3 regions of the Kitasatospora sp. NPDC003701 genome follow, and region 2 is predicted to be linked to each of the others. Evidence: riboswitches for the same ligand, from Rfam matches in the RefSeq annotation. Region 2 holds a riboswitch; each other region holds the start of a gene.

Region 1 (7,274 bases), on a different contig from region 2:
TGGTGACCAGGTACGCGGACGCCCGGCAGGCGCTCGCCGACAGCCGGCTCTCGAAGAACCCGGCCCACCACAGCGGGCACGCCCACCGGGCCGGCCGGGTCGGCATCCCCGGCGAGCGCCAGGCCAACCTGATGACCCACCTGCTGAACATCGACCCGCCGGACCACACCCGGCTGCGCCGGCTGGTCTCCAAGGCGTTCACGCCGCGCCGGGTCGCCGAGTTCGAACCCCGGGTGCAGCAGCTCACCGACCGGCTGATCGACGGCTTCGCGCAGCGCGGCTCGGCGGACCTGATCCACGAGTTCGCCTTCCCGCTGCCCATCTACGCGATCTGCGACCTGCTCGGCGTGCCGGCCGAGGACCAGGACGACTTCCGGGACTGGGCGGGCATGATGATCCGCCACGGCAGCGGGCAGCGCGGCGGGGTGGGGCGGGCCGTCAAGCGGATGCGCGCCTATCTGGCGGAGCTGATCCACCGCAAGCGGGCCGACCTCGGCGACGACCTGATCTCCGGCCTGATCCGGGCCAGCGATCACGGTGAGCACCTGACCGAGAACGAGGCCGCGGCGATGGCCTTCATCCTCCTCTTCGCCGGGTTCGAGACGACCGTCAACCTGATCGGCAACGGCACTTACGCGCTGCTGCGCAACCCCGGGCAGCGGGCGCTGCTCCAGGATTCGATCGCCCGCGGCGAGACCGCTCTGCTGGAGACCGGGATCGAGGAACTCCTGCGCTACGACGGGCCGGTGGAGCTCGCCACCTGGCGGTTCGCGACCAGCCCGCTGACCATCGGCGGGGTGGAGATCCCGGTCGGCGACCCGGTGTTGGTGGTGCTCGCGGCGGCGGACCGGGATCCGGCGCGGTTCGCCGACGAGAACACCCTCGACCTGGCCCGGACCGACAACCCGCACCTGGGGTTCGGGCACGGCATCCACTACTGCATCGGCGCTCCGCTGGCCCGGTTGGAGGGGCGGTCGGCGCTCGCCACCCTGCTCACCCGGCTGCCCGATCTGCAACTCGCCGAAAGCCCGGAGAATCTCCGCTGGCGCGGCGGCCTGATCATGCGCGGACTTCGCGATCTCCCGGTGGAATTCACCCCCGAGAAGCCGTCCGCGGAACCCCCGGCCGGGCTCTGAGCAATCCGCGCGGCGATGCCCCGACGGCGCCTCGATCTCCGCCCTTTCGGGCCGGCGACACGCTGACGGGGTGTCGCCTTCGGGCTGACGGGGTGTCGCCGCCGCGCCCTCCTACGGGACCTGAACCGCAATCAATCAGGACATAGCGCCGTCGTTGGTAGGCGATCGGCCACGCGCCGTAATTTATGTGTGATACCTGCGATATGAGCTTGTGATTGATGTGAGGATCTGTCTACCCTCCCTGGAGTTCGCAGCTGCGAACCCCGTGCGCGGAACGCCGAATCCTGCCCGCCGCGTCACGGGAAACCGACCAGAACCCTTGGGCAGGGGCGGGGGAACCAGGTTTGTTGCCGTCCCCCACGGCTTGGGGTGAAGCCGCTCGCGCGGGCAGAAAGCCTTCGCGTCACGCGGCCGGGCCACCTCCCGGTCCGAACCCGACAGCTCACCTCGCAGGCGTGCGGAGAGGGAAACGTCATGCTCTTCGTCGGAACCGGCCGTCATCGTCGTCGCACCCAGACCGAGAAGGCCATCGCCGTCGCCGGTGTGGCCGGCGTCGGACTCGCACTGCCGCTGCTCACCGCCGCCGGCGCCTCCGCCGCCCCGGTCTCGACCTGGGACGCGGTCGCCCAGTGCGAGAGCGGCGGCAACTGGAGCATCAACACCGGCAACGGCTTCTACGGCGGGCTGCAGTTCACCCCCAGCACCTGGAAGGCGTACGGCGGCACCTCGTACGCGCCGCAGGCCCACCAGGCCAGCCGGGCGCAGCAGATCTCCGTCGCCGAGAAGGTCCTCGCCTCGCAGGGGCCGGGCGCCTGGCCGGTCTGCTCGCAGAAGGCGGGCCTGACCAAGGGCGGCGCCCCGGCTTCGGTCGGCACCTCCTCGGACGCCGAGTCCGCGGCCCAGCAGCCCGCCGCGCCGAAGCCGGCCCAGCCGAAGCCCGCGCAGCCGAAGCCCGCTCAGAAGCCCGCCCAGCAGCCGGTCCAGCAGCAGGCCCCGAAGCCCGCCGCCCAGCAGCCCGTCCAGCAGGACGCGCAGCACAAGTCCGGCTGGGACGCCGACGCCAAGGTCTTCTGGTACCAGAGCAACGGCGCCTGGTACTGGACCAGCCACCAGAGCGTCTATCAGCAGTACGCGGGTCAGGCCGCGGGCCAGTACGCGGGCCAGGACGGTCGCCCGGCCGCCGCCCACGGCGCCCCGGTCGCCGCGGCCGCCCCCGCCGCCCAGCAGCGCGCCGGCCACGGCTACACCGTCCAGTCCGGTGACACGCTGTCGACCATCGCCACGGCGCAGGGTGTTCAGGGCGGCTGGCAGTCGCTGTACGACGGCAACCGCGGCACCGTCGGCACCGACCCGAACCTGATCCTTCCGGGCCAGGTGCTCGACCTCGGCTGACGCCCGCCGCCGCGGTGGCTCCACGAAGGGGGTCGGTCAGACCCCCTTCGTCCGCATTCGGGCCCCTTTCATGGGGCAACCAGGTGAACTACCGGTGGGTAGCCGGGCCACACGCTGAGACGGGACCGAGGTCGACGTGGTCCCGAGAGCCCGTGCGGTTAGGCTCTGGTCGTAACGACTCCGCAACCATCCGGCCGACAGCACCCATCGTCAGCCGAACCTGCTTCCGCTAGGAGATGCCTCGTGCCGTCCATCGATGTCGTCGTAGCCCGTGAGATTCTCGACTCGCGTGGCAACCCCACGGTCGAGGTCGAGGTCGGCCTCGACGACGGCAGCACCGGCCGTGCCGCTGTCCCGTCGGGTGCCTCCACCGGTGCCTTCGAGGCGCTGGAGCTTCGCGACGGTGACAAGAACCGCTACTTCGGCAAGGGCGTGGAGAAGGCCGTCCTGGCCGTCATCGAGCAGATCGGCCCCGAGCTGGTCGGCTACGACGCCACCGAGCAGCGCCTGATCGACCAGGCCATGCTCGACCTGGACGCCACCCCGGACAAGTCCTCGCTCGGCGCCAACGCGATCCTCGGCGTCTCGCTGGCCGTCGCGCACGCCGCCTCCGAGGCCAGCGACCTGCCGCTGTTCCGCTACCTGGGCGGCCCGAACGCGCACGTCCTGCCGGTCCCGATGATGAACATCCTCAACGGTGGCTCGCACGCGGACTCCAACGTCGACATCCAGGAGTTCATGATCGCTCCGATCGGCGCGGAGTCCTTCTCCGAGGCCGTCCGCTGGGGCGTCGAGGTCTACCACACCCTCAAGGGCGTGCTGAAGGAGCGCGGCCTGTCCACCGGCCTCGGCGACGAGGGCGGCTTCGCGCCGAACCTGGACAGCAACCGCGAGGCCCTGGACCTCATCACCGAGGCCATCAAGAAGGCCGGCTACGTGCCCGGCAAGGACATCGCGCTCGCCCTGGACGTCGCCGCCTCCGAGTTCTACAAGGACGGCGCCTACCAGTTCGAGGGCAAGGCGCTCTCCGCCGCCGAGCTCATCGAGTACTACGCCGACCTGGTCGCCTCCTACCCGCTGGTCTCCATCGAGGACCCGCTGGACGAGTCGGACTGGGACGGCTGGAAGGCCATGACCGTCAAGCTGGGCGACAAGGTCCAGCTGGTCGGCGACGACCTGTTCGTCACCAACCCGGCCCGCCTGGCCAAGGGCATCGAGACCGGCACCGCCAACGCGCTGCTGGTGAAGGTGAACCAGATCGGTTCGCTGACCGAGACCCTGGACGCCGTCGAGCTGGCCCAGCGCAACGGCTACCGCTGCATGATGTCCCACCGCTCCGGCGAGACCGAGGACGTCACCATCGCCGACCTCGCCGTCGCCACCAACTGCGGCCAGATCAAGACCGGCGCCCCGGCCCGCTCCGAGCGCGTCGCCAAGTACAACCAGCTGCTGCGCATCGAGGAGATCCTCGACGACGCCGCCGAGTACGCCGGCCGCGGCGCGTTCCCGCGCTTCCGCTCTGCGGAGTAACAAGCACAGTCGCTCGGCGGAGTAACCAGCACGGTCGCTCGGCGGAGCAACAAGCACACGCGCTCCGGGGAGCAACGAGCACACGCGCTCCCCGGAGCGGTCGCCGCCGCAGCCGAGCACGAGGGCCGCGCGCGCCCAGTAGCGCAAGCCTGACCGGTGCCCCGCCGTTCACCCCGTAGGGTGGTCGGCGGGGCACCGTCGCGACCAGGAGGGGACAGGGGAGATGGCAGGCTGGAGGATCCCGGGCTTTGCCGCCCGGCCTCGCTTCACGAGCCGGGCGACCGTCCTCGTCCTGGTGCTCTGCTCCCTGGTGGCGATCCTGGCCTACCCGACCAGGCAGTTCATCTCCCAGCGGTCCGAGATCTCCGCCCAGCGGGCGAAGGCCGAGCACGCCCGGCAGCAGGTCGAACAGCTGCGCCGGGAGAAGGCCCGCTGGCAGGACCCGGAGTACGTCAAGGCGCAGGCCCGCAGCCGGCTGCACTACGCGATGCCGGGGGAGACCCCGTACATTGCGGTGGATCCGGCGGGCCAGGGCCCCGGCCGTTCCTCCGTCGCCCCGCCCGCCCCGTCCGACGGCGTGGCCGCCGGAGCGGTGAAGGCCGCCAAGCCCTGGTACGCGAGCGTCTGGGACTCGGTGGACGCAGCCGACACCGCCGCCCTCGCCCCGCCCTCTCCACCCGCCCCTGCCCCTGCTGGAGCCAGCTCCCCCCATGACCACTGAGAACCACCCCTCCGTCTCCGACACCGATGTCGCGGCCATCGCCGCGCAGCTCGGCCGGGTCCCGCGCGGCCTGCGCTCGGTGGCGCACCGCTGCCCCTGCGGCAACCCGGACGTCGTGGAGACGGCCCCGCGCCTCGCGGACGGCACGCCGTTCCCCACGCTCTACTACCTGACCTGCCCCAAGGCCGCCTCGCTGATCGGCACGCTGGAGGCGGACGGCGTGATGAAGGAGCAGACCGCCCGGCTCGCCGAGGATCCGGAGCTGGCCGCCGCCTACCAGAAGGCGCACGAGGACTACATCGCCCGGCGCGACGCCATCGAGGTGCTGGAGGGCTTCCCGAGCGCCGGCGGCATGCCGGACCGGGTCAAGTGCCTGCACGTGCTGGTCGGCCACTCGCTGGCGGCCGGCGAGGGCGTCAACCCGCTCGGCGACGAGGCGATCGGCATGCTGGAGGACTGGTGGGCCAAGGGCCCCTGCGTCTCCGCCGCCGAGGTCGAGGCCGCCGGTGAGCGGGTCGCGAGGAACCGTGCCAAGGAGCAGGACCACGAGGCCGTGATCGCGGCCAAGCAGCAGAAGGCCGCCGAGCGCGCCGCCAAGCGGGCCGCGCAGGAGAGTCCCGAGGAGGACGGCGCATGAGCGTCACCCGGGTCGCCGCGATCGACTGCGGCACCAACTCGATCCGTCTGCTGGTCGCCGACCTCGACCCGGAGACCGGTGCGATCACCGACCTCGACCGCCGGATGATCATCAACCGGCTGGGCCAGGGCGTGGACCGGACCGGCCGGCTGCACCCGGACGCGCTGGCGCGCACCTTCGCGGCCTGCCGCGAGTACGCCGAGGTCATCTCCGGCTTCGGGGTGGGTCCGGACCGGATCCGCTTCGTCGCCACCAGCGCCTCCCGGGACGCCGAGAACAGCGACGAGTACGCCAAGGGCGTGCGCGACATCCTGGGTGTCGGGCCCGAGGTGGTGAGCGGTGAGGAGGAGGCGCACCTCTCCTTCGTCGGCGCCACCAAGGAGCTCACCGGCGGCCAGTTCCCGGCGCCGTACCTGGTCTTCGACCTCGGCGGCGGCTCCACCGAGTTCGTGCTCGGGGCGGCGGACGTCCAGGCGGCCCGCTCGGTCGACATCGGCTGCGTCCGGCTGACCGAGCGCCACTTCGGCGGGGCCGAGCTGCCCTCGGCCGAGCAGGTCGCCGAGGCGCGGGCGCACGTCCGGGCCGAGCTGGACAAGGCCGAGGAGGCCGTCCCGCTGACCGGCGCGGCCACCCTGGTCGGCCTGGCCGGGACGGTCACCACCGTGTCGGCGATCGCCCAGGACCTGCCCGCGTACGACTCCGAGCGGATCCACCACTCCCGGATCGGCCGGGAGCAGGTGGCCCGGATCGCGGCCGAGCTGCTCTCCGCCACGCACGCCCAGCGGGCGGCGATCCCGTCGATGCACCCCGGCCGGGTGGACGTGATCGCGGCCGGCGCGCTGGAGCTGCTGGAGATCATGGAGCGGACCGGCGCCGCCGAGGTGGTCGTCAGCGAGCACGACATCCTGGACGGCATCGCCTGGAGTATCGCCTCCTGAGCGGATGCGAGCCTTACCGCCCCGGCCCCGGAGCCCCTTGGAGGGGTCCGGGGCCGGGGCGCGCCCGGGGCTCCGCGGGAAAGTTCGTGAATTTCTTCACATGGCGATCCAGCCATTCGTCGCGCCTGCCGGTCCGCTACGTCCGAAATGTGGGACCGAAGGCCCGCCCGCCGTGTCGGCCGCTGGATCGCAGGTGACGCTCCCGTACAGGTTTGAAAATCGAAATCACGCGCGGGAACCCAGGCGTGCCATGGATCGTTGCTGCTCAGCCGGGCCGTTCGGGTGCGCAGGCTCACCGGGGGGTCGGGTGGGCCGTGAGGCGGCTCCCCGGGGCCGCGAAAGTGGCCGCGAAGTGTAGCACAGGGTGTCCAGGAGCTTGTGACCGGCCTCACGAAGGCTGCTCCGGACGGTGCTGGATACTTTCGGATATGAGCACCACGGAGCGTCCTCGCATCCTCATTGTCGGCGGTGGTTACGTCGGCCTGTATGCCGCGATGCGCATCCTCAAGAAGATGCGCTATGGCGAAGCGACCGTCACGGTCGTCGACCCGCGGTCGTACATGACGTACCTGCCCTTCCTCCCCGAGGCGGCCGGCGGCAACGTCGCGCCCCGCAACCTCGTCGCGCCCCTGCGCAGCGCCCTCAAGAAGGCGGAGGTGCTCACCGGTGCTGTCACCGGTGTGGACCACGCCCGCAAGGTCGCCACCATCCAGCCGGCGGCCGGCGACTCGTACGAGCTGCCCTTCGAGTACCTGGTCGTCGCGACCGGCTCGGTCTCCCGGACCTTCCCGATCCCGGGTCTGGCGGAGCACGGCATCGGCATGAAGACGGTCGAGGAGGCCATCAGCCTCCGCAACCACGTCATGGCGCAGCTGGACAAGGCCGAGTCCACCACGGACGAGGCGATCCGCCGCAAGGCG
Region 2 (7,274 bases):
TTGTGGGCCAGGCAGCGCCGGAAGTCCCAGACCCCCTCGCTGTTCTCCGGCCACTCGAAGCCGGAGGCGCCGTCGGCCCCCTGGACGCCGACCGCCACGCAGTCCACCGCCCTGCCGCCGGTGCCGGCACCGAGGTTGAAGCCGGTCAGCCGGTAGGCCCGCGGGTTGGGCTCCAGCAGCGTGCGGGAGGCGACGCAGGACTCGTAGGCGATGTCGTCGGACGGCTGCTGCGGGGTGCGGGTGTCCGTCGGGCCGTCCCACCAGTAGGCGTCCTCCCAGGTGTCGTGGCTGATGCAGCTGCGGAAGGTGATGCCGTGGCTGGCGTGCGGGACGAAGGCGTGGCTCCCCGCGTCGCGCACCACCACGCCCTCGACGACGGTGCCCCGGGTGGTGTCGCCGAGCATGTGGAAGTGCAGCCCGTACCGGCCGAGCACCGGCGCGGTGACCGGGGCGCTGCCGTCCGGGCCCTTCCAGGTCTCCGCGGTGTCGGTGCGCGGGCCGAGCCAGCGCAGCGCCGCGTGCCGCACATCGGCCCGGCGGGAGCTGGTGAGGTGGACGTGGGCGCGGCCCTCGGCGGTGCCCTCGACCCGGACGCTGCGGGTCAGGTTGAGCACCTCGGCGCCGACCGTGACGCCCCCTCCGGCGCTCACCCGGGGGTGCGCGTACCTCAGGGGCGCCTCCAGGGTGACGGTGGATCCGCTGACGGACCGGACGACGGCGAGGTCGTAGCGGGTGGAGAAGCCGTCCTCGTCCGGCGGGCCGGTCGGGGTGACGGCCAGTTCGTCGCCGGGCAGCCAACCGGTGGGCGGCGCGGCCAGGGTGACGGTGGTGTCGCCGGCGGCGAGCGCCCGGGCGGCGCGCACCCAGGCGGTCTTGGCGGCGCCGTCCAGCCGCAGGTACCCGGCGCCCGTGACCCAGAGGCCGACGTCGGTGTCGACCACCTTCATGCCGTCGCCCCGGAAGCGCCGCTCGTCGACGGCGGGGAACCGCACGGTGTGCACGGCGGCGCCGTCGGGGGCGAGCGCGAGGGTGCCGCGGATCTCGACGTTGCCGTTCGCGGCGAGGGTGAGGCTGCGGTCGGCGGCGAAGGTGAGCGCGCCGCCGGGCTCGACCAGCAGCGAGCCGACGGTGGCGTCGGTGTCGAGCAGGACCCGGTCGGTGATCCGGACGGCGCTCTGCGGGCCGGGCACCCTGCCGCCCCAGCCGGCCGGGTCGGACCAGTGCCGGCCGCCCTGGTCGGGGGCGGGCGCGGGGGCGGGCGCGGCGGCGCCCTCGGGAGTGCCTGCGGGCGCGGCGCTCCCCCCGGGCGCCCCCGAGGGCGACGGGGCGCCGTGCTGGTGCCCCGCACCCGGGCTGTCCGCCCCCGGGCCCGGGGTGGGGCCCTCCACGGCGGCGACGGGCTCGGAGCGGCCGCCCAGGGAGCGCCGCAGCGCCTCCTCGCCGGCGACCGCCGCGAAGACCGTGCCGACGGCGAGCCAGCGCAGCATCGTCCGACGACGTAAGGGAGTTCGGGACCCTTCGGGCGGGATGTCCGCTCTGCGGTGTTTTGCCCGGCGATGCGCTCCGCGCGGTCGCGCAGCCGGCCGACCGGCCTCCGGGTCCTCGTCCATGGCCATCGTTGCGTAGCCCTCCCCCCGGGCGGCCGCGTCGATCCTGACGTCCTGAAGCATAGGCAGTTGCCGTGACCCCGACGGGCGTTGCCGGAAATCGGTCATTTCTGATCATGGTGGACAGCCATTCACCACCTCTTTCGTAAACCGTGACGAGCGTCACACATGTTTGCGGTTTGAACTTAAGTCTGCTTAACGTGCTCCCCGTTCGTGGCCACACGGACCCAGCTCACCCGCAACGCCGAGTCCTGCCGTCGGGTGCGCTGGCAGCGCAGAACGCACCACGGCAGGAGCGGGGGAACCACAGGTAAGTCGCCCGGGACCGGTACTCGTACCGGTTCGGGGCTAGGGGTGAAGCCGCGTCCACAGCGCGGCCGGGCAACTCCAGCCCGAATCCGACAGCTCACCTCGCAGGCGTGGGAGAGGACCGCGTCTTCATGCTGCCCACCAACGGCACCCGCCTGTCCGGCCGCACCCGCCGCGCGATCGCCACCCTCGGCGTCGTCGGCATCGGCCTCACCGTCCCCTGCCTCACCGCCGGCTCCGCCTCCGCGGCCTCCGTCGCCACCTGGGACAAGGTCGCCCAGTGCGAGAGCACCGGCAACTGGAGCATCAACACCGGCAACGGCTTCTACGGCGGCCTCCAGTTCACCAGCAGCACCTGGGCGGCGTTCGGCGGCACCGCGTACGCCGCCCGCGCCGACCTCGCCACCAAGGACCAGCAGATCGCGATCGCCGAGAAGGTGCTCGCCTCCCAGGGCCCCGGCGCCTGGCCCGTCTGCTCGGTCCAGGCCGGTCTGACCAAGGGCGGCACCCCGGCCGCCGTCGACACCTCCACCGCCGCCAAGCCGGCCGCCCCGAAGGCCGCCCCGGCCCCGGCGCAGACCCAGGCCCCCGCCGCCAAGCCGGCCGCGCCCAAGGCGGCTCCGAAGGCCGCCACCGAGACCCCGGCCGCCGACTCCGCCCAGCAGTCGCAGGGCGGTCAGAACTGGCAGCAGTACCACCGCCAGGGCGACGGCCAGGACTCCCGGGCCACGTCCGACGACTACACCGTGGTCGCCGGCGACTGGCTGTCCTCGATCGCCGACAAGAACAACATCCAGGGCGGCTGGGAGCGGCTGTACGAGCTCAACCGCGGCTCCCTCACCGCCGGCCCGCACGTCATCTACCCGGGCCAGCACCTGAGCCTGGGTGACCGCGCCAAGGCCCAGGCCTCGAACGGGTCCGGCCAGGGCTTCGACTGGTTCAACCGCTCCTCGGGCGCGACCGGCCAGGCCGCCGGCTCCACCGCGACCGCCGCCGCGCCGGCCGCGCAGACCCAGGCCCCGGCCGCCAAGCCCGCCGCCCAGGAGACGGCCCAGGCTCCGGCCCAGGCCGCCACCGGCAGCATGGCCGCCGCGGTCTCCTTCGCCCAGTCGAAGGTCGGCCAGGCCTACGTCTACGGCGGCACCGGCAACGGCGGCTGGGACTGCTCCGGTCTGACCCAGGCCGCGCTGCGCGCCGCGGGCATCTCCGTCCCGCGCGTCGCCGCCGACCAGGCCGCCGCCAGCACCCACGTCTCGCTGGACGCCCTCAAGCCGGGCGACCTGCTGTTCTGGTCCAACAACGGCCAGGACTCGGGCGTCTACCACGTCGCGCTCTACATCGGCGACGGCAAGTACGTCGAGGCCGCCAACCCGAGCTCGGGCGTGCGGACCCAGACCATCGCCAACTGGGCCCCGGACTTCGCCGGCCGGGTCTGATCCCTCGTGCGCGGGCCGATCCGGCCCGCGCACCCGCCGCAGCCCCCGGGGAGAGTCCGGTCGCTCCTCCCCGGGGGCTGCGGCGCGCCCGTCCGCGGGACGGCCGGGCCGTGGTCGGCCCCCGACCCCGGCGGGCATGCCGCTGCTCCGCACCCGAGGAGGAGTCACATGGCCCGGGTCACCGTCACGCTCGACGCCGATCCCGCGATCGACGCGATGATGCTCTCCGGCACCAGGAGCCGGCAGGCCGCCGTCGAGCTGATCCTGCTCGACCACCTGGCCCGGGGGCGGCGCACCGGGAGCCGGACCGGCGACGCCGCCGACGGACAGCGGACCGGCCGCCGGCGCCCGACCGCGCAGGAGGGCTGAGGGCGGACACGACGGGGCCCCGGAGAGCACGAACGGCTCTCCGGGGCCCCGGTCTCGTCTCAGCGGGCGCAGGCGCCCGTGGAACCGCGCATCACCAGCTCCGGCTGGAACATGAACTCCCCGCGCTGGGCGGCGTTCGCGCCCACCTCCTCCAGCAGGGCGTCGACGGCCGCGGTGGCCATCGCCTCGACCGGCTGGCGGATGGTGGTCAGCGGCGGCTCGGTGAAAGCTATCAGCGGCGAGTCGTCGAAACCGACCACCGAGACATCCTGCGGGACGGACAGGCCCCGCTGGCGCACCGCGCGGATCGCGCCGAGCGCCATCATGTCGCTGCCGCAGACGATCGCCGTGCAGCCCTTGTCGAGCAGCGCGCCGGCCGCCGCGTGCCCGCCCTCCACGCTGAACAGCGTGTGGTGGACGAGCTCCCGGGCCTGCTCCTCGGTCCGCCCCAACACCTCCCGCATCGCCGCCGTGAAGCCCTCGATCTTCCGCAGCACCGGGACGTACCGCTTCTGACCGACCGCGAGACCGATCCGCTCGTGGCCGAGTTCGGCCAGGTGCTGGACGGCCATCCACATCGCGGCCCGGTCGTCCGGCGAGATGAACGGCGCGTCGATCTTCTCGCTGAAGCCGTTGATCAGCACGAACGGCACCTGCCGGCCGGTCAGCCGGGCGTACCGGTCGTGGTCGGCGGTGGTGTCGGCGTGCAGGCCGGAGACGAAGACGATGCCCGCCACGCCCCGGTCGACCAGCATCTCCACCAGTTCGTCCTCGGTGGAGCCGCCGGGCGTCTGGGTGCAGAGCACCGGCGTGTAGCCGTGCCGGCTCAGCACCTGCTCGATCACCTGGGCCAGCGCCGGGAAGATCGGGTTGCTCAGTTCCGGGGTGATCAGCCCGATCAGGCCCGCACTGCGCTGGCGCAGCCGGGTCGGCCGCTCGTAGCCGAGCACGTCCAGCGCCGCCAGCACGGTCTGCCGGGTGGCGGCGGAGACGTTCGCCTTGCCGTTGAGTACGCGGGAGACGGTGGCTTCGCTGACCCCCGCCTGCGCCGCGATGTCTGAGAGTCGCGCCGTAGTCACGGTCCCAGAGCCTATTGCAACCACGTCAGACCGCCCACCAGTCGGTGCTGTCCGGAGCGAGCACCGTCTCGCCGCCGACCGGCACGGTGTCCGCCACGGCGTCCGCGGAGGAGAGCAGCAGCCGGCCGGGCGCGGGTATCCGCACCGGCTCGGCGGTGGCGTTCACCGTGCAGACGAAGGAGCCGCGGCGGAAGACCAGGGTGCCCTCGGGCCCGTCCAGCCACTCGACCTCGGTGCCGGCGCCCAGCCCGGGCTGCTCCCGGCGCACGGCCAGCGCGCTGCGGTACAGCTCCAGGGTCGACGTCGGGTCGCCGGTCTGCGCCTCGACGCTGAGCCCGGCCCACTCGGCGGGCTGCGGCAGCCAGCTGGGGCCGCCGGCGGTCGGGCCGAAGCCGTAGGGCGCCTCGGTGCCGGACCACGGGATCGGCACCCGGCAGCCGTCGCGGTAGCCGTCCTGGCCGGCCTTGCGGAAGAAGGACGGGTCCTGGCGGACCTCGTCGGGCAGGTCGGTGACGTCCGGGAGGCCGAGCTCCTCGCCCTGGTAGACGTACGCGGAGCCGGGCAGCGCGAGCATCAGCAGGGTGGCGGCGCGGGCCCGGCGCAGGCCGAGCCCCCGGTCGCCGGGGGTGCGGATCTGGGTGCCCAGGCCCGGCGGGTTGGCGAAGCGGGTGGCGTGCCGGGTGACGTCGTGGTTGGAGAGCACCCAGGTGGTGGGGGCGTCGACCGGGCGCATCGAGTCGAGCGAGAGGTCGATCACCGAGCGCAGCTCGGCGGCGTCCCAGGAGGTGCCCAGGTACTGGAAGTTGAAGGCCTGGTGCAGCTCGTCGGGGCGGACGTAGTTGGCGGTGCGCTCGACGGTCGGGGTCCACGCCTCGGCGACGCCGATCCGCTGGCCCGGGTACTCGTCGAGGATCTTCCGCCAGCTGCGGTAGATCTCGTGCACGCCGTCCTGGTCGAAGAACGGCATGATGTCGTTGCCGAGCAGCTTGAGCTGGTCGCCGCCGCCGATGTCGGGCAGGCCGGGGGCCTTGACCAGGCCGTGGGCGACGTCGATCCGGAAGCCGTCGACGCCCATGTCCAGCCAGAACCGCAGGATCGAGCGGAACTCGTCGGCGACGGCCGGGTTCTCCCAGTTGAAGTCGGGCTGCTCGGGGGCGAACAGGTGCAGGTACCAGTCGCCGGGGGTGCCGTCGGGGTTCCCGGTGCGGGTCCAGGCCGGGCCGCCGAAGATGGACTCCCAGTCGTTGGGCGGCAGTTCGCCGTTCTCGCCCTTGCCGGGGCGGAAGTGGTAGCGCTCGCGCAGCGGGGAGGCCGGGCCCTCGCGCAGCGCGCGCTGGAACCACTCGTGCCGGTCGGAGGAGTGGTTGGGGACGAGGTCCACGATGATCCGCAGGCCCAGCCCGTGCGCGTCGCGGATCAGCGCGTCGGCGTCCAGCAGGGTGCCGAACATCGGGTCCACCGCGCGGTAGTCGGCCACGTCGTAGCCGGCGTCGGCCTGCGGGGAGGCGTAGAACGGCGAGAGCCAGACGGCGTCCACGCCGAGGTCGCGCAGGTAGGGCAGACGGCTGCGGATGCCGGGCAGGTCGCCCATGCCGTCACCGTTGGAGTCGGCGAAACTGCGCGGGTACACCTGGTAGATGACCGCATCCCGCCACCAGCCTCTCGACGCGCCGGTGCTTGCCTCGTGAGCGGTGGCGTCGGCGGCGGGCCGGGAGGTGTCGGCCAGGTTCTGGGTCATGGACGGTATCCCTTGGGACTAGAGAGCGGCAGGTCAGGACTTGGAGGCGCCGGCGGTCAGACCGGTGACCAGGTGACGCTGCACCAGGTAGAAGAGGACCGAGGACGGGATCGCGATCAGGACCGCGGTGGCCGCCATCAGGTTCCACTGGGCGTCGTGCTCGCTGACGAAGGTCTGCAGGCCGACGGCCAGGGTGTACTTGTCGGAGCTGAGCATGAAGGTGGAGGCGAAGGCCACCTCGGCCCAGGCGGTCAGGAAGGAGTAGAACGCGGCCACCGCCAGGCCCGGCCTGGCCAGTGGCAGGACCAGCCGCCAGAAGGTGCCGATCGGGGTGAGCCCGTCGACCCGGCCGGCCTCGTCGATCTCCACCGGGATGGTGTCGAAGTAGCCCTTCAGCAGCCAGGCGCAGTACGGCACGGTGGTGGTCGAGTACACCAGGATCAGGCCGAGGTAGCTGTCCAGCAGGCCGATTTCGGAGAGGATCGTGTACATCGGAACGATCAGGACCGCGATCGGGAACATCTGGGTGACCAGCAGCGACCACATCAGCGGCTTGTGCCCGGGGAAGCGCATCCGGGAGACGGCGTAGCCGGTGGTGGCGGCGATCAGCACGCCGAACACCGTGGTCACCCCGGAGACCAGGAACGCGTTGCCGAACCAGGTGAAGAAGTCGGTGTCGAACAGCACCTTGTGGTAGTTCGACAGCGTCATCTTGTCGAGGATCTCGCCGGGGTGG
Region 3 (7,274 bases), on a different contig from region 2:
TTGTGGACGAAGGCCTGGATGCCGCCGGGTCGCGGCGGGAAGTCGTTGGTGACGATCAAGGTCTTGTGCATCAGGCCACGGCTCGCTCGGTCGGGGGGTGCTCGGTGTACCGCTGGGTGATCCGTACGATAGGTCAACACCATGACCCGCCGGGAACGGATCCGCGCACGGCAACCGTTTCACCCCCGGGTCTGTCCTAGTACCTAGGCAGCCGTTGTGGTCCCGCCGAACGTGGCGCCGCGCCCGGCACCGGCCGCCCGGGCGTCCGTCGCGCGACGCCTCCGGTGGGACGTCCGAGACGAACGAGGGAGCGCAGTGGAGTTGGCCCCGGCCACCAAGTCCGGTTCACCCAGCGGCGCCGACGGCCCCGGCACGGCGCTGGCCGTCCGCCAGGAGCCCGTACCGGCCCCCGCAGGCCCCTCCCGGCGCACCGGGGCGCTGTGCGCGCTCGGCGGGACGTGGCTGGCCTCCCGGGCGCTGCTGCTGCTCCTGGTGACCGGTGTGCTGCGGATGGCGGGCGGGGACATCACCACCGACGTCTGGCTGATCTACCACGGCTGGTACGGCGTGCTGCAGACCGGCACCTTCCCGCTGGACGACGTGACCTGGCAGTACCCGCCCGGCGCCGCCCTGGTGATCATGCTGCCCGGCCTGCTGCCCTGGTCGTACGTGGTCTCCTTCTGGGTGATCTGCGGGATCGCCGACGCCGTCGCGATGGCCCTCCTGGTGCGGACCGGACTGCGCAAGGGCCGGGCGCTGACCGGCGCCTGGGTCTGGGTGGCCGGCGTGCCGCTGCTCGGCCCGATGATCTACAACCGGTACGACGTCATCGTCACCGCCGTCGCAGTGGCCGGCCTGCTGGCGCTGATCCGCCGCCCGGCGATCGGCGGGATCCTGCTGGGCCTGGGCGGGATCATCAAGATCTGGCCGCTGATCGGCCTGATCGGCACCCCGTCCGGCCGCCGCACCCGCCGCGCGTGGACCGCCGCCGCGGCCGCCGCCGTCTCGGTGGGCTTCCTGCTCGCGGCCGGGATGAACGGCGCGTTCGAGTTCCTGACCTTCCAGAAGGACCGCGGCGTCGAGGTGGAGTCGGTGGGCGCGCTGCCGCTGCACTTCGCCCGGATGGCCGGAGCCTGGGACGGCCGGGTGACGATGAACTACGGCTCGGTCGAGATGCTCGGGCCGTGGGTGTACGTGGTCGGCAAGGTGATGATGGCCGGCAGCCTGCTGGGCTTCGCCTGGCTGCTGCTCTGGCGCTTCACCGCCAAGCGCCGCAACGCGGCCACCATGTACGACGCGGCGCTGGCCGCGCTGCTGATCTTCACCGTGACCAGCCGGGTGATCAGCCCGCAGTACCTGGTCTGGCTGGTCGGCGTGGCGGCGGTCTGCCTGACCGTGCGCGGCACCAGCCAGCGGCCGGTGGCGCTGCTGATCCTGGCCGCGACGCCGCTGACCCTGCTGGAGTTCCCGCTGCTCTTCAGCGACCTGGTCAACAGCGAGCCCTGGGCCGTCACCACGCTGACCCTGCGCAACCTGCTGCTGCTGGCCGCCACCGCGCTCTCCTGCGTCCGGCTCTGGCGCTCGACCCGCGGGTCGGACCAGCTCCCGCCCACCGTCGTGCTGGACCGCACGGAGCCGGGGTCGGCCACCGGCTACCCGGTGCGCCCGGGGATCGCGTACGAGCAGGACCTGCTGGACGGCATCGACCGGCCGGGTCCGCCGGCCCAGCGGCGCCGCTAGGGCGCCGCTCGGCGGCCGGGCCTACCCCGCCAGCCGGCGGACCTCGGCGATCCAGAGCCCGGTGAACTCGGCCAGCCCGAGCCCCAGCTCGTCCCGCAGGACGCGGTCCGGCCCGGCGCCCGCACCCGCCGCGCCGACCGCCCGGTAGTAGGCGACCAGCCGCTCGGGCCCGTAGCGGCGGGCGATCAGGTCGCAGGCCAGCCAGGACTGCTCGTAGGCCTGGGCGATGCCGGCGGCGCCTGCGGTGAAGTCCCGGTCGGCGGGCAGCGCCGAGGGCACCTTCCCGGCGGCGACGTCACGGGCGAGCTCGGGGGCGATCTGCCGCGGTGAGCGGCCGGAGTCCCGGTAGCCGGTCCAGTCGGCGACGCCCTCGGAGAGCCAGAGCGGCGTCCAGGCACGGGTGTCGGCCCGGGTCGCCACGTGCACCGCCTCGTGGGTGGTCACCACCTGGCGGCCGAAGTCGCTGAGCCCCCGGTAGGCCTCGGGGTTGACCAGCACCCGGTCCGCCGGGGTGTGCCAGGGGGCGCCGGGCGCCGCGGTGGTGACGGCGGCCATGCCGGTCCAGCCGGCCGGGTCGGCGTCCAGCAGCCGGCCGAACTGCTCCTCGGTGGCGGGCAGCTCCAGCAGCAGCCGGCCCGCCCAGGCGGTGCCCCAGAGCGCGGTGACGGCCGGGACGGCCCGGTCGGCCGCGGCCGCGAGCTGCGCCGGGTCCGGCCCGCCATCCAGACCGAGCACCAGGCTGTGTGCGCCGCTCGCCGCCCGGACGGTCCCGAGGTCCCAGAGCGGCGGCGGCCCGCCCGCGCTCTCCTCCCGTTCGACCCGCCAGCCGTCGCCGCCGCGCAGCAGGACCAGCCGGCGCGGGTGGACCACCGGGTACTCGTCGTAGCCGGCCACCCGGACGGTCAGTTCGGCGGTGACGGTGAGCCGGTCCGGCTCGGCGGCCGGCCCGAGCACGAGGTTGCGGTAGGCCGCCTCGACCGGGGGTGCGGACGCTCCGGCGGTCAGTGCCCGGGCCCGCTCGGCCAGCAGCCCGGTCACCTCGCCCCGGTGGTCCGCCACGGAGGCCGCCGGGGCCGCCCGGGGCAGCGAGAGCTGGGCCAGTCCGCCCGCCGCGAGCAGCAGCGCACCGCGCCGGGACAGCACGCGGCGGCGTGCCCCGGGGTCGGCGGGAGGTGTCGGTGCGGGCCGGCTCAGAGCCGGATCACCCCCGCGACGGGCATCGCGTTGACGCTCTCGTAGCGGACCTTGGCACCCGGGTAGGGGGCGTGCACGATCACCCCGCCGCCGGCGTACATGCCGACGTGGTGCATGTCCCGGTAGAAGATCACCAGGTCTCCCGGTCGCGCGTCGGAGATGCTGACCCGCTGGCCGGCGTACGCCTGGGCCTGCGAGGTGCGCGGCAGGGTCACTCCGGCCTGCCGCCAGCTCCAGTACATCAGACCGGAACAGTCGAACGCGCGGGGCCCGGTGGATCCGTACACATAGGGCGAACCGATCATCTTCACGGCGGCGGCCAGCGCGGCGGCGCCGCGTTCGGAGGCGGGCGGGGCGGTGCCCAGGTCGAGCCGGTCGGTGCCGCGGGTGGCGCGCTGCTCGGCCTCGCGGGCGTCCTGGGCCACCATCCGGGCCCGCTCGCCGACCCCCAGGCTGTTGAGCAGCCGCTGTGCCTTGGCCAGCCGCTGCTGGATCTGCTGCTTGCTGTCGGCGAGGGCGCGGCGGGTCTGCTCCAGCTCGGAGAGCTTCACGGAGGTCTCGGCGCGGCGCTGGTCGAGCCGGCGCTGACGGGCCACCACCTCGTGCAGCGTCTCGTTCTGCCGCTCGGCGGCCTGGTCCAGGGCGCGGGCCTTGGAGAGGTAGCCCTCCGGGTCGGAGGAGAGCATCAGCTGGACGGTCTGCGCCATCCCGCCGCCCCGGTACTCGGCGCCGGCCACCGAGGCGAGGTCGCCGCGCAGCTGGTTGAGCTCCTCCTGGCCGACGGCGACCTGCTGCTGGAGCGTGCCGGTCTCGTGCTGGAGGCGCTGCTGGGCGTCCAGGGCCGCGTTGTACTTCTCCGAGGCCTGCTCGGCCTCGTCGTACAGCTGCTCCACCTGCGCCTTGACGTCCTTGCGGTTCGACGGCCCGTCCGGCGCGCCCGGGGCGGCCTGGGCGGCACCACCCGTCGCCACCCCCAGCGCGGTGGTGGCCGCGGCGGTCAGCACCAGCGCGCGGGCGAGCGCGCCCGGCAGGGGGGAACGGCGGTGCACGGCCATACGCCAGTGGCTCCGATCCTGCGACCCGGCCCCGCCGCCGCACCGGAGCGGGCGGCTCTCAAGCGGGAGTCCGGTGGCAGACGTTAGCGAGTCCGGGCGAGCGAGTCCAAACCCCTCCCAACCCGAATATTTGACCCGCAATCGGACACCCGCGCGATCCTGCCCGAAAGCCGCAGGCCCGGCCTCCCACGAGGGGAGACCGGGCCTGCGGAGGCGGACGTCGGATCAGACGCGCACGATGGCCGAGATCGGCAGCATGCTGGCGGTCTCGTAGCGGACGTTCGCGCCGGGCTTCGGCGCGTGGATGACCTGGCCGCCGCCCACGTAGAGGGCGACGTGGCTGCGGTCCGAGCGGTAGATGATCAGGTCACCGGGCTGGGCGTTGGCGATGTTGGTACCGACGTTGGTGCCGATGGTGGCCTGGGCCTGCGAGGTGCGCGGCAGCGACACGTCCGCCTGGGCGTAGGCCCAGCTGGTGAGGCCGGAGCAGTCGAACGAGCCCGGGCCGGAGGCGCCGTAGACGTACGGCGCGCCCAGCTTGCTCTCGGCGGCGGCGATCGCGGCGGCGGCGCGCGAGCCGTTGGCGGCGGGCGCGGACGGCGCGGGGGCCGGGGTGGACGCGGCGGGCTTGGCGGCCGACGACGAGGTCGAGGCGGCCAGGTTGTCGCGGCTGTTGTCGCGCGAGGCCCGGTCGGCGTCCGCCTTCGCCTTGGCCTCGGCCTTGGCGGCGTCCGCCTTGGCCTTCGCCTCGGCGGCGGCCTTCTCCTCGGCCGCGCGCAGCGCCTCGCGCTCCTGCTCGGTCAGCGTGTTGAGCAGGTCCTGGGCCTTCGCCAGCTTGCCCTGGACCTCCTCCTTGGAGGCCTTCAGCTGCTGGGTGGTGGCCTCGAGCTCGCCGAGCTTGCTCTGCGCCTCGTTGCGGTCCTGGTCGAGCCTGCGCTGCTGCTCCTGGAGGTCCTTCAGCGCGTTCGACTGGGTGCTGCCGGCCTGGTTGATGGCACCGGCCTGGGTGAGGAAGCTGTCCGGGCTGGACGAGAGCATCAGCTGGACGGTCGGCGATATGCCGCCGTTGCGGTACTGCTCGCCGGCGATCTCGGCGAGGCCGCCCTGGGCCTCGGTCACCGACGCCTGCTGGCGGGCCACCTTGTCCTGCAGCTCACCGACCTGCTTCTGCAGCTCCTGCTGCTTGGCCTGGGCGCCGTTGAGCTTCTCGGTCGCCTGCTCGGCCTGCTCGTTGAGCTGGTCGACCTGCTCCTTGACCTGGTCCTTGGTCGGCGTCGGGTCGGCGTGGGCGCCGGACTGCGCGGAGAGGGCGACCGCGGCAGCGGCGACACCGGTCAGGATCGAGACCCGGGCGCGGCCGGCGGGCTTGGGACGACGATGGGACGCCACGAAGGCGGACTCCTTCTTCCTACGTCCGCCTACCGGGTGAGCTGACGGGTTCGGGCCGGAAGCGTGCCCTACGACGCCTCACCGACCGTCGTACCGGTCGACCTGGCGCCGATTCACCCCGGAGGAACATGGTTCCCCGGCTCCGTTCCACAGCGCCCCCGACTACTGGGCTCCCCGTCGGGCAGATGTCCTGCCCCGCTGCTTCGCGAACTCGGCGGTAAACCCCCGCCGTCACCCCGGCTGGGTGATCGACTGTGCGGTGGTTCGAGGCACGACCCTAGTAACAGAACCGTGATCCGTTCAAATCCTTGTCAGAAAAATGCCGGAAGAATATCCAAGTTCATTTGTGATTATGACCGGGTGTGATCACCGGCGTACGCGGAGCTGATCGTTTGTCATCGCGCCGCCGCGAACACCGACGCCACCCCCGGTCAGGGGGTGGCGCGGATCACAGGGGCCGAGTCCCGGCCCGTGGGCGTGTCGGTCCGTCAGACCCGGCGGATGGCGTTGATCGGCATCGCGTCGGCCTTCATCACCTTCACCACGTCGCCGGTGTGCGGCGCGTGCACCACCATGCCGTTGCCGATGTACATCCCGACGTGGCTGCGGTCGGCGCGGTAGATGATGAGGTCGCCCGGCTGGGCCTCGGCGAGCGAGGGCACCCGCGAGCCGTAGTTGGCCTGCGCCTGCGAGGTGCGCGGCAGCGTGACGCCGGCCTTCGCGTACGACCAGACCATCAGACCGGAGCAGTCGAAGCCGCTCGGCCCGGTGGCGCCCCACTGGTACGGCGAGCCCTGCTTGCTCATCGCGTTGGCGACGGCCGCCCCGGCCATGCCGCTGGCCTGCGGCAGGCTGCCCAGGTCGGCCCGCTCGCTGCCGCGCGAGGCCCGGTCGGCCTGCTGCTGCGCGGCCTTCAGCGCGGCCCGGTCCGCCGCACTGAGCGAGTTCAGCAGGTCCTGGGCCTCCTTGAGCTTCTTGTTGACCTCGGCCTTGGACTGGTTCAGGTCCTTGGTGGTGCTGTCCAGGGAGGCCAGGATCGCGGCCGCCTCGGTCTTCTGCTGGTCCAGCCGGCGCTGCTGGTCCTGCAGGCCCTTGAGCGCGTCGGCCTGGCTGGAGCTGGCCTGCTGGACGCTGGAGGCCTTGTCCAGGTAGCCGGACGGGTCGGAGGAGAGCATCAGCTGGACGGACGGGTCGATGCCGCCGGTGCGGTACTGCGCACCGGCCACCTCGGCCAGCCCGGCCTGAAGCTGGGTCATCTGGTCCTGGCCGCGAGCCACCTGGTCCTGGAGCTGGTCCGACTGCTTGCGCAGCTGGTCGGCACGCTCCTTGGCACCGTTGTACTTCTCGGTGGCCTGCTCGGCCTCCTCCTGCAGCTGGTCGATCTGCGCCTTCACGTCGTCCTTCTTGGGCGACGGGCTCGGCGCGGCGTGGGCGGCGACCTGGGCGGAGAGGGCGACCGCGGTCGCCGCGGCAGCGGTGAGCACGGAGACCCGCGCGCGGCTCGGCTGCTTGGGACGGCGGTGGGTGGCCAAGAGACCGGCTCCTTCTTCCAACGGGCCTCACCCGATTGAGTGAGAATCCGGAAAATAGGTTTGACGCCAGACCCTAGTGAAGATCCACGCTTTGCGCCACTCCCCCAATGGCGTGAACTTGCGCCCCCCGCCATGACTTCACCGGATCCACACATCCCCGCAAACCGGGCGCTGACCAGGCGTCACTCCGGACTGGACAGCACCCGATCGAGGTCAGGGCCGGGCCAGCCGGTTCAGCAGCAGGACGGAAGCCACGGGGCGCGCGCCCGCCTTCCGCACGCCCTCCGCGACCTCGCGGTCGGCGGAGACCACCACCACCGGACGACCCTGCGGCTCGGCCCGGACCAGGCGGCGGATCAGCTCG

Evidence for each region. Region 2 has a riboswitch for cyclic di-AMP ahead of ACWDRR_RS35855 (transglycosylase family protein). Riboswitches for the same ligand answer to the same signal wherever they lie in the genome.
Region 1: it holds a riboswitch for cyclic di-AMP, as region 2 does, so the genes downstream of both, ACWDRR_RS35630 (transglycosylase family protein) here and ACWDRR_RS35855 (transglycosylase family protein) in region 2, are expected to answer to the same signal.
Region 3: it holds a riboswitch for cyclic di-AMP, as region 2 does, so the genes downstream of both, ACWDRR_RS03260 (NlpC/P60 family protein) here and ACWDRR_RS35855 (transglycosylase family protein) in region 2, are expected to answer to the same signal.

What each region holds. Positions count from the first base shown of each region.
Region 1 covers NZ_JBSFNM010000058.1:50,358-57,631, forward strand. Annotated here, with positions in the region: gene ACWDRR_RS35625 (cytochrome P450 family protein) at 1-1,136, shown strand, start outside; cyclic di-AMP (ydaO/yuaA leader) riboswitch at 1,435-1,606, shown strand; gene ACWDRR_RS35630 (transglycosylase family protein) at 1,611-2,528, shown strand; gene eno (phosphopyruvate hydratase) at 2,772-4,058, shown strand; gene ACWDRR_RS35640 (FtsB family cell division protein) at 4,282-4,779, shown strand; gene ACWDRR_RS35645 (DUF501 domain-containing protein) at 4,769-5,416, shown strand; gene ACWDRR_RS35650 (Ppx/GppA phosphatase family protein) at 5,413-6,354, shown strand; gene ACWDRR_RS35655 (NAD(P)/FAD-dependent oxidoreductase) at 6,783-7,274, shown strand, end outside.
Region 2 covers NZ_JBSFNM010000059.1:35,903-43,176, reverse strand. Annotated here, with positions in the region: gene ACWDRR_RS35860 (hypothetical protein) at 1-1,487, opposite strand, end outside; cyclic di-AMP (ydaO/yuaA leader) riboswitch at 1,914-2,040, shown strand; gene ACWDRR_RS35855 (transglycosylase family protein) at 2,027-3,352, shown strand; gene ACWDRR_RS35850 (hypothetical protein) at 3,521-3,721, shown strand; gene ACWDRR_RS35845 (LacI family DNA-binding transcriptional regulator) at 3,781-4,800, opposite strand; gene ACWDRR_RS35840 (glycoside hydrolase family 13 protein) at 4,826-6,538, opposite strand; gene ACWDRR_RS35835 (sugar ABC transporter permease) at 6,572-7,274, opposite strand, start outside.
Region 3 covers NZ_JBSFNM010000002.1:247,229-254,502, forward strand. Annotated here, with positions in the region: gene ACWDRR_RS03240 (glycosyltransferase family 4 protein) at 1-71, opposite strand, end outside; gene ACWDRR_RS03245 (glycosyltransferase 87 family protein) at 316-1,740, shown strand; gene ACWDRR_RS03250 (hypothetical protein) at 1,762-2,883, opposite strand; gene ACWDRR_RS03255 (NlpC/P60 family protein) at 2,931-3,989, opposite strand; gene ACWDRR_RS03260 (NlpC/P60 family protein) at 4,215-5,378, opposite strand; cyclic di-AMP (ydaO/yuaA leader) riboswitch at 5,389-5,543, opposite strand; gene ACWDRR_RS03265 (NlpC/P60 family protein) at 5,867-6,910, opposite strand; gene ACWDRR_RS03270 (NYN domain-containing protein) at 7,124-7,274, opposite strand, start outside.